DNA from 2 places in the Streptomyces gottesmaniae genome. Region 1 is predicted to be linked to the other one. Evidence: riboswitches for the same ligand, from Rfam matches in the RefSeq annotation. Region 1 holds a riboswitch; the other holds the start of a gene.
The links. A riboswitch is a leader RNA that binds a small molecule or an ion and turns the genes downstream of it on or off. The one in region 1 is predicted to bind cyclic di-AMP.

Region 2: linked by a shared signal. The riboswitch ahead of RM704_RS29835 (LysM peptidoglycan-binding domain-containing protein) and the one ahead of RM704_RS23815 (C40 family peptidase) in region 1 are both predicted to bind cyclic di-AMP.

What each region holds. Positions count from the first base shown of each region.
Region 1 is NZ_JAVRFJ010000021.1:91,229-96,068, reverse strand. Features, by position in the region: gene RM704_RS23830 (LuxR C-terminal-related transcriptional regulator) at 1-225, shown strand, start outside; gene RM704_RS23825 (C40 family peptidase) at 418-1,497, opposite strand; gene RM704_RS23820 (hypothetical protein) at 1,966-2,319, shown strand; gene RM704_RS23815 (C40 family peptidase) at 2,428-3,618, opposite strand; cyclic di-AMP (ydaO/yuaA leader) riboswitch at 3,628-3,785, opposite strand; gene pcrA (DNA helicase PcrA) at 4,041-4,840, shown strand, end outside.
Region 2 is NZ_JAVRFJ010000030.1:103,961-108,800, reverse strand. Features, by position in the region: gene RM704_RS29850 (DUF501 domain-containing protein) at 1-458, opposite strand, end outside; gene RM704_RS29845 (FtsB family cell division protein) at 517-999, opposite strand; gene eno (phosphopyruvate hydratase) at 1,131-2,411, opposite strand; gene RM704_RS29835 (LysM peptidoglycan-binding domain-containing protein) at 2,868-3,560, opposite strand; cyclic di-AMP (ydaO/yuaA leader) riboswitch at 3,565-3,764, opposite strand; gene RM704_RS29830 (transglycosylase family protein) at 3,947-4,840, opposite strand, start outside.

The DNA.
Region 1 (4,840 bases):
TCGACCGACGCCCCACCTGTCGACGAGGACCTCGACCGGCTGACCCAGCGCGAGCGCGAGGTGCTGCGGCTCATCGCCCGCGGCTATGCGTACAAGGAGATCGCCAAGCAGCTCTACATCTCCGTGAAGACGGTGGAGTCCCATGTCTCCGCCGTCCTGCGGAAGCTGCAGCTCTCCAACCGCCACGAACTGACGAGGTGGGCGACGGCACGCCGCCTGGTGTGAGGTCGTAGGCACCGGCGCCGATGAGCCGGCCGTGCGGCTGCCGGTGACACGGGTGAGCGCGGGTGGCCGGGGCGGAGGGCGGGTTCGGCCGGGCCCGACGTGCCTCCCGGAGCCGGGACACCGCCCATCCGCCGCGCTCAGGGCCTCCAGCTCCTGGCCCCCGGCCCAGGCCACCCGGCTCCGGGCCCCCGCTCAGGCCACCCGCGTCGCCCCCGCGTACGGCATCTCGTCCAGAGGCGCCACGCGTACCGGGGCCGAGGGGTTGGGGGCGTGGATCATCTGGCCGTTGCCGATGTAGATGCCCACGTGGCTGATGCCGGAGTAGAAGAAGACCAGGTCTCCGGGGCGGAGTTCGGAGCGGGCGACGCGAGGGCCCGCGTTGATCTGGGAGTAGGTGGTGCGGGGGAGGGAGACACCGGCGGCGCGGTAGGCGGCCAGGGTGAGGCCGGAGCAGTCGAAGGCGTTGGGGCCGGTGGCGCCCCAGACGTAGGGGCTGCCGATCTTGGAGTAGGCGTACGAGACGGCCGCGGCGGCGCGGGAGTTGGGGGCGTCGGTCGTTGCGGAGGCGGGGGAGACCGGACCGGCGAGGCTGCGCTGGGCCGCGGTGGAGGAGCGTGAGGTGTGTCCCGTGGTGCCGCCCCGGGTGTCGAAGCGCGTGCGGTCCTCGGTGGTGAGTCGGCCGAGCAGTTGGCGGGCGTCGGTCAGCTTCGAGGTGACGGTCTTCTTGTGCCGCTTCAGTTCCGTCTGCCGGGTCTTGAGCGTGCCCAGTTCGACGCGGGCGGCTCCGCGCAGTCGTTCGATCTCCAGCAGCTGCTTCCGTACGCTCGCCACGTCCGCCGAGTGCCGGGTGCCGACACGCTCGGCGAGGGCGGCGCCGTCCAGGTACTCGTCGGGGTCGGCGGAGAGCGCGAGCTGCCAGGAGGGGTCGATGCCGCCACCCCGGTACTGCGCCGCTGCCAGCGAACCGAGTTCGTCCCGGGCCGAGTTGAGTCGTTCGGTGCGTCGGGCGGCCTGGTCGCGCAGTTCTTCGAGGTTCTCCTGCGCCTTGTCGGCCTTCTCCTTCGCGCCGTTGTACTTCTCGGTGGCGACCTCGGCCTCTTGGTACAGCTTGGCCACCTTCGCCTTGACCTGCTCAGGTGTGAGCTGGGGGTCGGCGTGCCCGGTACCGTCGAAACCGGTCGCGCTCGCGGCGCCCGCGAGGGCGATCGTCGCGGCCGTGCGGGCCGTATGGCCGCCGAGCGAGCGCTGTCTGGGCTTGCGGTGCGCTGCCACGTGGAGTCCACGTCCTCTCCGTACGACCGCCGTCCGCAGTACGAACATCGTCTGTCCGTACGGACCGCCTGGGGGGAGCGGTGACACGTCCGGCGGCGGCCCGCACAGGGGGAGCGGGACGCCGCCGGACCTTTCTCGGCGGTGGTGGCCGACTGCCGCCCCTGGCCGGGCGGCGGTGGGGAGCCGGTCACCTGAGGGAGGACGCTAAACCTGGCTGTGATGGCTCGGTAACGCGTTGTACGGAAGTGGCGTGCACCGACTGTGAGGTGACCGTATGTGACCGAGATCCTCGCCTGGCGTCGCCGACTTCACGCTGTGCGATGACCGATGCGGCGATTTCGGACCGGGCGGAGGGGGCGCGGTGCTATGGAGCGCATATATGCAAGATCATCAGGGGGTCGTTCGCCCGTCCCGTCCCACCCGCACCCGGTGCCCTACGGCCCTCGGGTGCCTCATTAGGCTCCGCGCATGGACGTACTCATCCACATCCTCGTCGCCCTCCACATCATCGGCATCGCCTCCCTCCTGGGTGGTTTCCTCACCCAGATGAAGGCCATGGGCCAGGGCACCGCCCGCTTCGTCCCCGCCATGCTGCACGGCGCCCTCGCCATGCTCGTCACCGGTGTCCTCCTCGTCGGCCTCAACCAGGCGGACGACCAGCCCGTCGACAACATCAAGATCGGCGTCAAGCTCGCCCTGCTGATCGTGATCCTCGGCCTGGTCTACGTGAAACGCGACGAGGAGACGGTGGAGAAGCCGCTCTTCGCCCTGGTGGGCGCGCTGACCACCGCGAACGTCTTCATCGCGGTGCTCTGGACCTGAAGGGATCCGTCCGTGTGAGTCCGTCCTGTCCGCGATGGCGAGGGGATGGCTGAGCCGGGACTCCCGGGACGGCGCCGACCGTGTGGACCGGCGCCCGCTGCCCCCGAGTTACGCGGGCCGCACCACGCTGTGGATCGAGGACTCCCCGTCGTAGAAGATCGACTCCTCGCGGACGTACGTGCCCGGCTTGGGAGCGTGGATCATCATGCCGTTGCCGATGTAGAGGCCGACGTGGCCGATGTTGTCGTAGAAGAAGACGAGGTCGCCCGGCTTGGCGTCGGCCAGGGAGACGGTGGTGCCCGCCTCGACCTGGTCGTAGGTGGTGCGCGGGAGGTCGACCCCGGCGGCCTTCCAGGCGGCCTGGGTGAGGCCGGAGCAGTCGTACGAGCCGGGGCCGGTGGCGCCCCAGACATACGGCTTGCCGATCTGCGCGCGGGCGAAGGCGAGGGCCTTGGTGGCCTTCGAGGCGTACGTGGAGTCCTCGACCGGGGCTGTGGTCCCGGTGGTGCCCGGCGACGTCTCCGTGCCGGTGGCGGTCCCTCCCTGGGCCTCCTGGGCCTCCTGGGTGCTCTGCGTCTCCGGGCTCGCCTGTGCCGCCTGCTGCCGCGCGAGCTCCTCCGCCTTGCGGTCGGCCTCCTCCTGCTCGCGCTGTTCGATCGCGGCGAGCCGGGCCTTCTCCGCGGCGGTGAGGGTGGAGAGCAGTTCGCGGGCCTCGGCGAGCTTCGCCTGGACCTTGGCCTTGCTGGTCTTGAGGGCGTTCTGCGACTCGGTGAGCTTCTCGAGGCTGTCGCTCGCCGTCCGGCGCTGCTCCGCCGCGTCGGCCTGCTCGGTGACGTACGCGTCGACGGCCACCTTCTGACGGTCCGTCAACCGGTCCATCAGCTGGTTCTGGTCGAAGTAGTCCTGCGGGTTGTCCGCCAGGAGCAGTGAGGCCTGGTCGGGGGTGGCCGCGCCGGTGCGGTACTGGGCCGCCGCGAACGAGCCCAGCTCCTCCCGCGCCTCGTTCAGCTTCTCCGTGCGCTGGGCGACGTCGTCGAGGAGGGTGTCGACCTTCTTCTTCTGCTTGGTCGTCCTCTCCTTGGCCGCGTTGTAGTTCTCGGTCGCCGACCCTGCCTGACGGTAGAGGTCGTCGACCTTCTTCTCGACCTCCTCCAGGCTCGGCCTGTCGTCGGCGGAGGGTGCGGCGGTGGCCGTCTGGGAGAGCAGAGCCACGGAGGTCAGGGCGGCCGTGGCGAGAGCGGGGGTGCGTATGCCCGCGCGCGTCCGGCCGGTCGGACGCGGCTTGCGGTGCGGCGCCATGGTGCGGCGTCTCCTTCCGTTGTCCGCCTACCGGGTTAGCTGTCGGGTTCGGGCGCAAGCTTCGGAAGGTTTGCCCTACGGCCCGTGCCGCGTGCGGCGTCGGGTCGATTCACCCCAGAGGTCGGTGGGTCCCCGGCTCCGGCGCCCAGGAGAGGCGTGCCGGACTCGGCGGAGGCCGTGCGGCCCGGCGACGTTCGCCGGTTGTGTCGTACGGCCCAAGAGAAGAAGCTAGCCAACTCGTGTGGCCCGTGTGAAGGTTGATGTTCGATATGCCCGATACGTTTTCGTGACCTTAGCCTCTTCCGCGCGATGGGCGGTACGCTCGATCGCTCACCGTCGTGAGGTGTGCGCGATGAGTGGTGCGTGCGGACTTCCCGGGGCGGCCCCTGGCTGTCAGTGGGGGCGCCTAGACTCGGAGAGCGATGAGCAGCCTCTTTGACGACAGCTTCCTGGCGGACCTCCAGGCCCCCCGTGGCCACGCGGAGGAGCCCCCGCCGCCGCCCGAGGACGATCACGTACCGGAGCCGCTTCCGGACGATCTGTTCGGCGGGAAGTTCGACGTACCACCGGACCGGGACGCCTACTACCGGGGCGGCGCCCCCCGCCCGGCCCTCGACGCGGCGGCCCTCCTGGACGGGCTGAACGAGAACCAGCGCGCGGCCGTCGTGCATGCCGGGTCCCCCCTGCTCATCGTCGCCGGTGCCGGCTCCGGCAAGACCCGGGTGCTCACCCACCGCATCGCCCACCTGCTCGGTGAGCGGCAGGTCCACCCGGGCCAGATCCTCGCGATCACCTTCACCAACAAGGCCGCCGGTGAGATGAAGGAGCGCGTCGAGCAGCTCGTCGGTCCGCGCGCGAACGCGATGTGGGTCATGACCTTCCACAGCGCCTGCGTCCGGATCCTGCGGCGCGAGTCGAAGAAGCTCGGCTTCACGTCCTCCTTCTCGATCTACGACGCCGCCGACAGCAAGCGGCTGATGGCGCTCGTCTGCCGTGATCTGGACCTCGACCCGAAGCGCTTCCCGCCCAAGTCCTTCAGCGCCAAGATCTCGAACCTGAAGAACGAGCTGATCGACGAGGAGGACTTCGCCGCCCAGGCCGCCGACGGCTTCGAGAAGACCCTCGCCCAGGCCTACGCGCTCTACCAGTCCCGCCTCCGCGAGGCGAACGCACTGGACTTCGACGACCTGATCATGACGACGGTCAATCTGCTGCGCGCCTT
Region 2 (4,840 bases), on a different contig from region 1:
TCGTCGCCCAGCGGGTTCACGCCGGGACCGGCGGCCAGCGAGTGCCCGACGAGGACGTGCAGGCACTTCACCCGGTCCGGCATGCCGCCGGCGCTCGGGAAGCCCTCCAGGACCTCGATCTCGTCGCGGCGGGCGATGTAGTCCTCGTGCGCGGCCCGGTAGGCGGCCGCCAGTTCGGGATCCGTCTCCAGCCGCCGCGTCATCTCCTTCATCACGCCGTTCGCCTCCAGCGTGCCGATCGCGGAGGCCGCGCGCGGGCACGTCAGGTAGTACGTCGTGGGGAAGGGCGTCCCGTCCGGCAGGCGCGGCGCCGTCTCGACGACGTCCGGCTGTCCGCAGGGGCAGCGGTGCGCGATGGCGCGCAGCCCGCGCGGCGGGCGCCCGAGCTGCTGCTGGAAGGCCTCGACGTCGGCGTCGGTCGGCTCGGTGCGCGGGGTGGGCGGCGGAGGGGTCTGCATAACCTGCTACTCAAGTCCTCGGTGTGGCTCATCGGTTGACGGTCACGAAGGTGGCCGTTCAGCTGTCGGCGGCGTCGGCCTTGTCGACCCCGTCCCAGACATTGGTGTACCAGGGACGGTCGGCCGCCCCCTGGGTCGTACGGGACTGCTTCGCCGCGTCCGGGTCGATCATCGTGTAACCGGTCTCGCCCGGCATCACATAGTGCAGCCGCTCCCGGATGCGCTGCTCGGCGTACGCGTCGTCCTGCCAGCGCGCCTTGAGGTCGCGCAACTCCTCGACCCGCTCGCGCGCCTCCTCGCGCTGCCGCTGCATGTCGGCGATCTCGGCGCGCTGGGAGACGTACTGCCTTATGGGATAGGCGAGCGCCACGATCATCGAGCAGAGGACGAGGGCGAGCAGCGCGGCCCGGCCGGTCAGCCGGGAGCGGCGGGCCTGGCGCTTGGTCTGGGAGCGGTAGACCCGGGCGGCCGTCTGCTCACCGAGCACCTTCAGCCGCGTCGCGGTGGAGAAACGGTCCCGGTCCCGGTCCTTCACGGCCATGTCCCGCTTCCCCTTCCGCTTCTGCCTTCTCCCACGCGCACGCGCGTACGTCCCCGCACACGGTACGGGACCGGTACGGGGACGTACGTACGACTGGCTCAGGCTGGGCCCTTAACGGGTCAGCCGACGGCTCAGCCCTTGAAGCGCGGGAAGGCGCTGCGGCCGGCGTAGACCGCGGCGTCGTCGAGGATCTCCTCGATGCGCAGCAGCTGGTTGTACTTGGCGACGCGGTCCGAACGGGCCGGGGCGCCGGTCTTGATCTGACCGCAGTTCACGGCGACGGCGAGGTCGGCGATGGTGACGTCCTCGGTCTCGCCGGAGCGGTGGGACATCATGCACTTGAAGCCGTTGCGCTGGGCCAGCTCGACGGCGTCCAGGGTCTCGGTCAGCGAACCGATCTGGTTGACCTTGACGAGCAGGGCGTTGGCGGAGCCCTCCTCGATGCCGCGGGCGAGGCGCTCGGGGTTGGTGACGAAGAGGTCGTCGCCGACGATCTGGACCTTGTCGCCCAGCTTCTCGGTGATGGTGTTCCAGCCGGCCCAGTCGTCCTCGAACAGCGGGTCCTCGATGGAGACGAGCGGGTACGACGCGACGAGGTCGGCGTAGTACTCCGTCATCTCGGCGGCGGAGCGCTCCTTGCCCTCGAAGGTGTAGACGCCGTCCTTGTAGAACTCGGAGGCGGCGACGTCCAGCGCGAGGGCGATCTGCTCGCCGGGGGTGTAACCGGCCTCCTTGATGGCCTCGAGGATGAGGTCGAGGGCGGCGCGGTTGGACTCCAGGTTCGGGGCGAAGCCGCCCTCGTCGCCGAGGCCGGTGGACAGGCCCTTGGTCTTCAGCACCTTCTTGAGGGTGTGGTAGACCTCGGCGCCCCAGCGCAGGGCCTCGGAGAAGGACTCCGCGCCGATGGGGGCGATCATGAACTCCTGGATGTCCACGTTGGAGTCGGCGTGCGAGCCGCCGTTCAGGATGTTCATCATCGGAACGGGCAGCAGGTGCGCGTTCGGGCCGCCCAGGTAGCGGAAGAGCGGGAGGTCGCTGGCCTCGGAGGCGGCGTGGGCGACGGCGAGGGAGACGCCGAGGATGGCGTTGGCGCCGAGGGAGCCCTTGTTGTCGGTGGCGTCCAGGTCGAACATCGCCTGGTCGATCAGGCGCTGCTCGGTGGCGTCGTAGCCGACGAGCTCCGGGCCGATCTGCTCGATCACGGCGAGGACGGCCTTCTCGACGCCCTTGCCGAGGTAGCGGTTGGGGTCACCGTCACGGAGCTCGATGGCTTCGAAGGCACCGGTGGAGGCGCCGGACGGAACGGCGGCACGACCCGTGCTGCCGTCGTCGAGGCCGACCTCGACCTCGACGGTGGGGTTGCCTCGCGAGTCGAGGATTTCCCGGGCTACGACGACGTCGATGGACGGCACGAGCATCTCCTTCATGGGATGTGACGCGGAACTGCGGGGCCCGCGGGCCTTGCGACTAGAGCCTAACCGCCCCGGGCTCGTCGGCAGCCGACCGACCGTCCCGTGGACAGACAGACCGTACCCATTGTTTCAGGCCGGAACAAAGGGGGGTGGGCCAGAAAGTGAACAGAAAGGCGGAGCGGCGCAGAAACGGCCGGGCTCGGGCGGGGTGACCGCGCATGAAAAAGCCCCGCCCCGGTGCGTACGGGGGAATGCGCACCGGGGCGGGGAGCTCGTGGGGACGGGGGGACGGCCCTCACGAGGTCTTCACTATGGAGGACACGGCTGTGAGCGGGCTGTGGTTCAGCCGGGAAGCGGCCCGATTTCTCGGCCCGGCCGAACCGGCCCCGCCTGCCTGGCCGTGGGGGACGGCCGTGGGGGCGGCAGGCGTGTGGCGACCGTCGCCGACGTCGCGGGTCAGCTCAGGTGGAGCTGCTGGCCCGGGTAGATGAAGTCGGCGTCGTCGATGATGTCCTTGTTCAGCTCGAAGAGCTTCTCCCAGCCGCCCTTGACGTTCTTCTTCGCGGCGATGGCGCTGAGGGTGTCGCCGGTGACGACCTTGTACTCGCCGTCGCCCTTCTTGACCTTCTTGCCGGTGGGGGTCTCCACGGTGGCGCGCTCGGAGGAGCGGGAGGCGCGGGTGTCCTCGGTGCTCTTCTTGGTGCTCTCCTGGGTGCTCTGCTGCGAGGAGCCGGAGTCCGAGGAGCCGGAGGAGGCGGCGGCACCGTCGTACGAGGCGCCGGACAGGCCCTTGCCGCAGACCGGCCAGGCACCCTTGCCCTGGCCCGCGAGGACCTTCTCGGCGATCGCGATCTGCTGGGCCTTGGTCGCCTGGTCGGCGGTGGAGGCGTACTGCGTACCGCCGTAGCCGGCCCAGGTGGAGGCGGAGAACTGCAGGCCGCCGTAGTAGCCGTTGCCGGTGTTGATGGACCAGTTGCCGCCGGACTCGCACTGGGCGACGGCGTCCCACTCGGAGGCGGTGGCGGCGGATGCGCTGCCGGCGGCCATCAGCGGGGCGGCGATGGCGGCGGCGCCGGTGACACCGGCGACGGCGATGGCGCGAGCGGCCTTGGACGGACGACGGTGCTTGCCCTTGCTGGAAAACAGCATGGAGAGATCCCCTCACCGACGCCTGCGAGGTGAGCTGTCGGGTTCGGGCCGGTTGAGTTGCCCGGCCGCGCACGCTCGCCTCTCGGCTCACGTCGCGCGGCTTCACCCCGAGCCGGTTCCGGACGTACGCCCCCGAAGGGCCGCAACCACCGGACCCGGCACTTACCTTGGGTCCCCCGCTCCTGCCTACGGCGCTTGACGCGACGACTGTTCCTTGCGGCCGTTGGCAGGATTCGGCGTACCGACCGCAGGGGCCCGCTGTGGCGAGCGGTCACGACCGTAAACACGTGATTGCCCGGATTTCAAAGACGATCAGGGGGCCTGTGATTCATCTCCCACCTAGATCAAAACGGGCATTCAGGGGCGAACAGTGACCTGAACTGTCGCTACTTTTCGCCCGTTTCGGCACCGACTTCGAGGGTCTGACCGGGAAGGATGAGGTCCGGGTCGGTTCCCACCGTGCCCTCGTTCTCGGCGTACAGCTCACGCCACCCGCCGGTCAGGTCGAGGGAGTTCGCGATCCGCGTCAGGCTGTCGCCCGCGCGGACGGTGTAGGCGCCGTCCGCGGACTCCCCCGCCCCGTCGCCGCCGCGGGAGGCGTGACGGCCGGAGGGGGTGGGGTCGGCGGGGCGTGAGCCGTCGGCCGCGTCCGTCCCGACCTCCGCGCCGGAGGCACTCTCGTCGGCGCTGGCGCCGCGATGACGACCGGTGCCGCCTTCGCCCTCGTCGACCGAAGAGCTGTCACTCTGTGTCGACTTGTCCGCTTTCGCACCCCCGGAGGCCGTGGAGCCGTCCGAGCCGGCCGTGCCGTCCGAGTCGGTGTCGGCACCCGTACCGGCCTTGGCCTTGGTGGACCCTTCGAAAGCCTCGGGAGTCGAGTCGCCCGACGTGTCGGAGTCGACCGAGTCGGCGGACTTGGCCGAGTCGGCCTCGTCGGCCTCGCCGGCGGAACCGGAAGATTCGGACGAATCGGAAGAGTTAGACGAACCAGATGAACTGGACGAGTCACCCGAATCCGTCGAGTCGCCCGCGACGCCCGTGTCCACGTCGGCGGAACCGGAGTCGCCCCCGAGGTTGTGGAGCAGACCACAGGTGGCCCAGACGCCGACACCCTGGTCGGCGAGCACCTTCTCCGCGACGGCTATCTGCTGCGAACGACTGGCCTGATCGGCGCTCGCCGCGTAGTCGAGGCCGCCGTACTTCTCCCAGTTCGCCTGGGTGAGCTGGAGGCCGCCGTAGCGTCCGTTCCCGGTGTCCGCGCTCCAGAAGCCGCCGCTCTC